Regions from separate parts of the Pseudoalteromonas sp. T1lg21 genome, predicted to be linked through region 2. Evidence: riboswitches for the same ligand, from Rfam matches in the RefSeq annotation. Region 2 holds a riboswitch; the other holds the start of a gene.
The links. Region 2 has a riboswitch for lysine ahead of dapA (4-hydroxy-tetrahydrodipicolinate synthase). Riboswitches for the same ligand answer to the same signal wherever they lie in the genome.

Region 1 (3,464 bases), on a different contig from region 2:
GTCTTTCAAGCTGAAATCAGCCATCTTAAAACGTTTAAATAGCAGTTCTAACACCCCCCAATGTTCAGTAAGGGTATTTAATAACTTTTTAGCTGGGATCATAAGGCTCCAGTAAATTCAGACTTTGGTGTTAGCGATTAGTAGTAAATTATGTAATTGAGAATAGTTTTATGCTTTCTATGCTGCTAGAATCCGCGCCGAAACACTCGACTTACAATTTTTACATTTTTATAAAGGTTGTTCAAACACCATGGTAACCCCACTTATCCTAACCCTGATAGCGGTGGCATTTTTGCTTATCGTTATAGAGGATATTATCCATGTAAACAAGGCCAAAACGACGCTTTTTTTTGGCACTTTATGCTGGATTATCTTATTTATCTCTCCAATTCATGGGCAAAGCCCAGTAACCATACAACACCAATTGGATCACAACATTTTAGAGATCGCGACTTTGTGGCTGTTTTTAATGGCTGCAATGACCTTTGTAGCGTATTTAAACTCTAAAGGCTTTATCCAGAATATTGTTCATAAAATTATGCCAAATCAAATCAGTGAACGAAAGCTGATGTTTCTGATTGGTGGTTTCGCATTTTTATTCTCATCAATATCAGACAACATAACCGCGACTTTAATCTCGCTTGCGGTGGTGATGTCGCTGAAATTAGATCCTAAAAAATTAATAAAATATGCAACCTTAATTGTATTTAGTGTTAACTCGGGTGGGGTATCGCTGATCACCGGTGATGTTACGACCTTGATGATTTTCTTAGATGAAAAAGTGACGATAGGACACCTGTTGTTGTTGATTGTCCCTGCGCTTTCAAGTGTGGCACTGTTAGCAGCGATGCTATCGGTGGGTATGTCGGGTAATGTAGTATTTGAAAAACAAACCGCGCGTCGAATTGAAAAAACAGATATAACCATTGCGGTTATCTTCTTCTCGACGATTATTGCCACGTTAACTTTAAGCGTACTTTACAGTGTACCACCGCTATTAACCTTTTTATTTGGTTTATCACTGATGTTTTTGGTTGCACAATTCTTAATGCGCAAAAAAGACGTTAACAAAAAAATCATCGATTATATACGTGAGATTGAATACGACACCTTGTTGTTCTTCGTCGGTGTATTATTACTCGTTGGCGCATTAAAAGAAGTTGGCATGCTTGCTAAATTTACTCACTTATATGAGTTGATGGCACCGGAATATGCCAACTACCTAATGGGGCTATTATCATCGGCGGTAGATAACGTACCTCTAACTGCAGCACTTTTAAAAGCTGACATCGTAATGAGTCCACAGCAATGGCTGTCGTTTACTTACGCAACTGGGGTAGGTGGTTCAATGCTTATTATCGGCTCTGCGGCAGGTATTATCGCCATGAGTAAAGTAAAAGCGCTGACCTTTATGAGCTATCTGAGAATGTCGGTTTATTTATTAATTGCCTACACCGTTGGGTATTACGGTTCGCACTTAGCGGGCAGTTTAATTTCATAAAACAACTTGACAGCTAGACGTCTAAACGTTAACTTTCGAAGCCTGCTTTTAACAGCAGGCTTTGTTATTTTAACCAGGTGTTAACTTAACATTCAGAAGAGGTGCGATACTTAGGTAATTAATGTGAGGTGACGAACGCCGATGACCATTAATGAGGGAAGTACTCGCCGAGAAAATTAATCGGACGTCACGGTTATTTTTCGGTTTATGGGGCTGAATCCTCAAAACTGTCACCAAACTAGGTGGAGAGCTTCTGGCATGGACTACTCTTTATTTTCAAAGCACCCCCTTGCCGAGTTCTTCTTGATTTACTGTGGATAGTTTTCCACAAAAGGAGACGACATGAATACCCAATTAGCCGCCAACACAAAATCAGATTACGTTGTTGCAAAATTTGGTGGCACCAGTGTAGCTAACTTTGATGCTATGAGCCGCTGTGCAGAAATCGTTTGTGCTGATAATCAAGTACGTATTGTTGCAGTGAGTGCCAGTGCTGGCGTGACCAATCATTTAGTTGCATTGTGTAAACGTGATTTGAGCGCGGCTGAGCGTGATGAACATATTACTGGTGTGGTAGCCATTCAAGAAGCAATCTTGGCAGAGCTGTCGCTTGATGCTGATTTAGCACATGGCTTTAATGAAACGCTTAAGGCTTTCCAAAATTTAGCGTCAGAAGGCGCAAAGTCAGTAGCTGAGCAAGATGAGCTACTGAGCTTTGGTGAGCGTTTATCATCGTATTTGTTTACTCAAGTGTTACGTGGCCAAGGTCTTGATGCGGTGCGTTTTGATGTTCGCAAAGTGCTAAAAACAGATAGCCAATTTGCTAAAGCTACCCCAAATGTTGCAGCAACCGCTGCAGCGGCTAAAGAGCATTTAGTACCGCTACTTGAGGATCAGGTTGTGGTAACCCAAGGCTTTATTGGTAGCAATGAACACAATCAAACGACCACTTTAGGCCGTGGTGGTTCAGATTACAGTGCAGCATTACTCGCTGAAGCAATTAACGCAAAAAGCGTGCATATTTGGACCGATGTAGTCGGTATTTTCAGTACTGATCCGCGTTTATGCGCTAAAGCAAGCCCAATTGCACGCTTAAGCTTTGATGAAGCGGCAGAAATGGCAACGTTTGGTGCAAAAGTACTGCACCCGGCAACAATTTTACCTGCAAGCCGAAGCCATATTAGTGTGTTTGTTGGTTCAAGCCGTGAACCGCAATTAGGTGGAACATGGATTGAAAAAGAAAAATCTCAGCAACCAGGTATTCGTGCCGTAACGCAGCGTAAAAACCAAATTCTGTTAACGGTTAAAAGCCCAGAAATGCTCCTGGCGAGTGGTTTCTTAGCCCGTGTATTCACTATTTTAAGTGAGTTTAATATTTCGGTTGATTTGGTTACTACCTCAGAGATCAGTGTTGCAATCACTTTAGATAACGCACCAAATGCATCACGCCCTGAGCTTGATCAAGCTTGTTTAGATAAGCTTTCTGAGTTTTGTCATGTGTCGGTTGAGAATAACTTAACGCTGGTGGCTTTAATTGGTTCTGAGATTCAATTACGTCAGCAAGAAATGAACTTAATGCAGGTATTGAGTGATTTTAATATTCGTTTAATTTGCCACGGTGCAAGTAAACATAACCTGTGCTTCTTAGTTGAGCAAAGTGAGTCAGATGAAGTCGTGCAGGCTATTCACAGCCGACTATTAGAAAGCCAAGTCGCGGCGTAAGTCATTAAAGTTAATAAAAGAGCACTGCCAGTCAGTGCTTTTTTGTGCCACAACACTTATATCAAAACCTTCAATAGAGTTACTACTCGCGCTGAAATTATGTTTGCTCAATTCTTCAAATACATTAGGGGCAAGTAGTTTCGCAATCGGCTGAGCACTTGCTTTGGCAAGCGCCTCTTTTAACGTCCAAATTCTAAAAAAGCACTGTGCTTGTTCATCGGGAGCATCAAAACGGCTAATT
Region 2 (3,464 bases):
AACAGCGTGTAGTTGCGATGCCAAGCGCATAAAGCGCCTCACTCATGATGTACTCTCGTACTGCTGGGCCTATGGCGCAGCGACCATCACCACCGCGCGAGAATACTGTTGCTCCAGCGCCTTTTAGCTGCAAGTCCCACAATGTGCCATCTTTATCTGCAATAGCGCCAAGCAAATGTGCTCGGCCATCACCAAGACGCGGTGAAAAATGACCAAATTGATGACCTGAGTAACCAAGTGCAACTGGTGCAACGTCGTTATCTATCGTTGAACCAGATAACAATTTAGCTAAAAATTCGCTGTCGTGATTAATCGCAAAATTATCAGCGAGCTTGTCATTGAAGAGCAGCAATTGCGGCTCAGCAACGGCGCTAGGCATATCTTTAATCGCAAGTAGTTCACTAATATCTGTGTATCGAGTTTGCAGTTTCATAACTGTCCTTAACGTGTTGCGACACCTACGCGGTTATCACCTACACCATAAGCCACGAGCTGACTAAGTGCCTGCAGGCTGTAGCCACTTTGCTGTTGTAATTCATTGAAGAAGTCTTGCGCCGCTTGTAATGACTTTTTAGTTTGTAAGCCGCCATCAATCAACTCATGGGCACGCAAGTAGGCTTCTACATCGCGAGAAAGCAAAAAGGTATCTTTACCAAGCGCTCGCAAAGCGTAAGGGCCAGTGTTGCCTCCTAATCGAGCGCCATGTTTTTTAAGATAAGCCCACAGACCAATAATATTGTCAGTTGGCCAATCTGCGATAAATTGACTGAAGCTGCCATGTTTCTCAGCAACTTCGTGGATCATGTACGCATTTTCAGGGATCGTTTGTACTTTTTTGAAATTTCGGATGATACGTTCGTCACTGGCCTTTTGCTCAAGCATATCCGGTGGCATCATCAATAATTTTTCTACGCTGAAATCCCAAAACACATCACGGAAACCAGCCCACTTATTATTGATTACAGACCAATAAAAGCCGCTTTGAAATACTTTACGCGTAAACTCTTCTAACCATAAATCGTCATTCATTTTGGCAATATCAGTATCATCGAGCGGGTTTGATAACAGCGCATGCAGCATTTCTTCACTGCCCTTTCGAGATACGGCTCGTTGATAAATATCGTTGAATTTTTCCATCATTTTTCCAATTTATTTGGTTAACGCTAAGTGTACGTAAAAACACGGTTATACGTAACCATGTTGCAAAATCGGTCACTAAAAAACAAATCCTTCGCCTTGACACCTAGATGGCTAAAATGCTTTAATCGCCGCCAATACCCTATTTAACTATGTTGGCTTTAACCTTTAAAGCGAGCATAAAGGGCTGGAAGAGGTGCGTTATTCAGGTAGCGTATGGGAAGAGCACAGACTCTGATGATCATACGTGAGGGGAATTAACGCCGAGAAGTAACACCGTTTGTGAGGTGCTTATTTCGGGCGACTGGGCTGAATCCCAGCGACTGTCACCAACAATAGCAAAACGCTATTGATTAGTTTGGTGGAGAGCTTCTGGTCTTAGTATAATAAGGCCGTTGCGTCTTTATTATTTTAAGCCCATTCGCTCTTCGAATTATACCTTGTTCGAATGACGACATGCGGCTCCATTCAATTGCTCCCGCATAAACTCTTCGAATACCTTATAAGTTCGTGAGAGATGATCAACAATTTTGATTTAAACGACTATCCATTATGGACAGCGCTTGTCACGCCATTTTCTGAATCTGGCGAGGTCGATTACACGGCCCTTGAACAACTGGTCGCTGAGCAGCAAGATGCAAATAACGGCATTTTATTGCTTGGCAGTACCGGTGAAGGACTGGCGCTTTCACTCAAAGAGCAACAAGCTATTGTTGAGCATGTTTGCCAATTAGCACCGACTGTACCACTCATGGTTGCTGTGGGCGGCATGAACCTCAAGCAACAAGTTGCTTGGGTTGAATACTGCAACCAACTACCTATTCATGGCTATCTATTGGGCTCACCTCTGTATGCAAAACCTGGGGTTGTTGGCCAAACACATTGGTTTGAAAGCCTACTCAACGCAAGCCATCACCCTTGTATGTTGTATAACGTACCAGGACGTAGCGCAGTTGAGATCTCACCGCAGGTGATCAAAAACCTTGCTGAACACAAAAACCTTTGGGCTTTAAAAGAGGCCAGTGGCGACATTAGCAAATTTGAAGGCTTTAGAACGGCATCACCAACATTAGCCATTTTCAGTGGCGATGATGCACTTATGCCGTATTTTGCTCAAGCTGGTGCCAAAGGTTTAGTTTCGGTTGCCGCGAATGCTTGGCCGATTCAAACCCATGAGTTTGTTAAACGCAGTTTAAGTGGTCAATACCCAAATCTATTCACCGATTGGTCGCAAGCAATCCAAAGTTTATTCGCTGTAGCAAATCCAATCCCCGTAAAAGTACTGATGCACCTGCAAGGTAAAATAAATACCCCGCATTTACGTCCGCCGCTTACACATTTAGAGCTTGAGCAAACAGACAGCATCACCCACGCAAACAACACAATTTTATCTTGGAACTAAAAACAGGTTTTATCATGAGCTGGTTAGAATTATTAAACAACTTAGAATCAGGCGCAGTTCGCGCAGCAACACAAGACGAGAACGGCAACTGGCACGCCAATGTTGAAGTTAAACAAGGCATTTTAGAAGCCTTTAAGAATGGTACAAATACCGAGTTCCCGGGTGGTTTTGTTGATAAGCACAACTTAGCACCACAAGGCTTTGCAGCAGATGCAGGCGTGCGTATGGTACCAGGTGGTAGCAGTGTTCGTCGTGGCGCACACGTTGCCAAAGGCACCATTATCATGCCACCAGCGTATGTAAATATTGGCGCATTCATCGACGAAGGCACAATGGTCGACAGCCACGCATTAGTGGGTTCATGTGCACAAGTGGGTAAAAATGTTCACCTAAGTGCGGCAGTACAATTAGGTGGCGTACTTGAGCCAATTGGTGCCAGCCCTGTGGTTATTGAAGATGGCGCATTCATCGGTGCAGGCTGCGTTATTGTTGAAGGTGTGGTCGTGAAAAAAGGTGCTGTACTTGCGCCGGGTGTTCGCTTATCGGCAACCATTCCTGTCTACGATTGCGTTAACGAGCGCCAGCTAGACAAAGGTGAAGCAATTCCAGAAAACGCGATTGTGATCCCAGGCTCTCGTCCAGCTTCAAATGCATGGGGTCGTGAACAAGGTCTAAGCATGTCGTGTGCATTGATCGTGAAATACCGTGACGAACAAAGCGATGCATCATTACTGTTAGAAGAGGTTTTACGTTAATGAGCTTTTTGAGCACGCCTATCAAGCAAGCGGTTGAACAAGTTTCAACGCATCTTGATACGCCATTTTTTATCTATGATTTAGATAAATTAACTGCACATTTAAATCAACTGACTGCACAAACCAATGTAAAACTTTGGTATGCCGTTAAGGCCAACCCACTGTCTCGC

Region 1: it holds a riboswitch for lysine, as region 2 does, so the genes downstream of both, lysC (lysine-sensitive aspartokinase 3) here and dapA (4-hydroxy-tetrahydrodipicolinate synthase) in region 2, are expected to answer to the same signal.

Annotation. Positions count from the first base shown of each region.
Region 1 is NZ_PQBX01000004.1:157,739-161,202, forward strand. Features, by position in the region: gene C2M25_RS03275 (hypothetical protein) at 1-102, opposite strand, end outside; gene nhaD (sodium:proton antiporter NhaD) at 251-1,501, shown strand; lysine riboswitch at 1,590-1,762, shown strand; gene lysC (lysine-sensitive aspartokinase 3) at 1,844-3,223, shown strand; gene C2M25_RS03290 (4'-phosphopantetheinyl transferase family protein) at 3,200-3,464, opposite strand, start outside.
Region 2 is NZ_PQBX01000010.1:138,294-141,757, forward strand. Features, by position in the region: gene C2M25_RS06115 (protein adenylyltransferase SelO) at 1-433, opposite strand, end outside; gene C2M25_RS06120 (DNA-3-methyladenine glycosylase I) at 442-1,137, opposite strand; lysine riboswitch at 1,321-1,517, shown strand; gene dapA (4-hydroxy-tetrahydrodipicolinate synthase) at 1,655-2,539, shown strand; gene C2M25_RS06130 (2,3,4,5-tetrahydropyridine-2,6-dicarboxylate N-succinyltransferase) at 2,554-3,294, shown strand; gene C2M25_RS06135 (PLP-dependent decarboxylase) at 3,294-3,464, shown strand, end outside.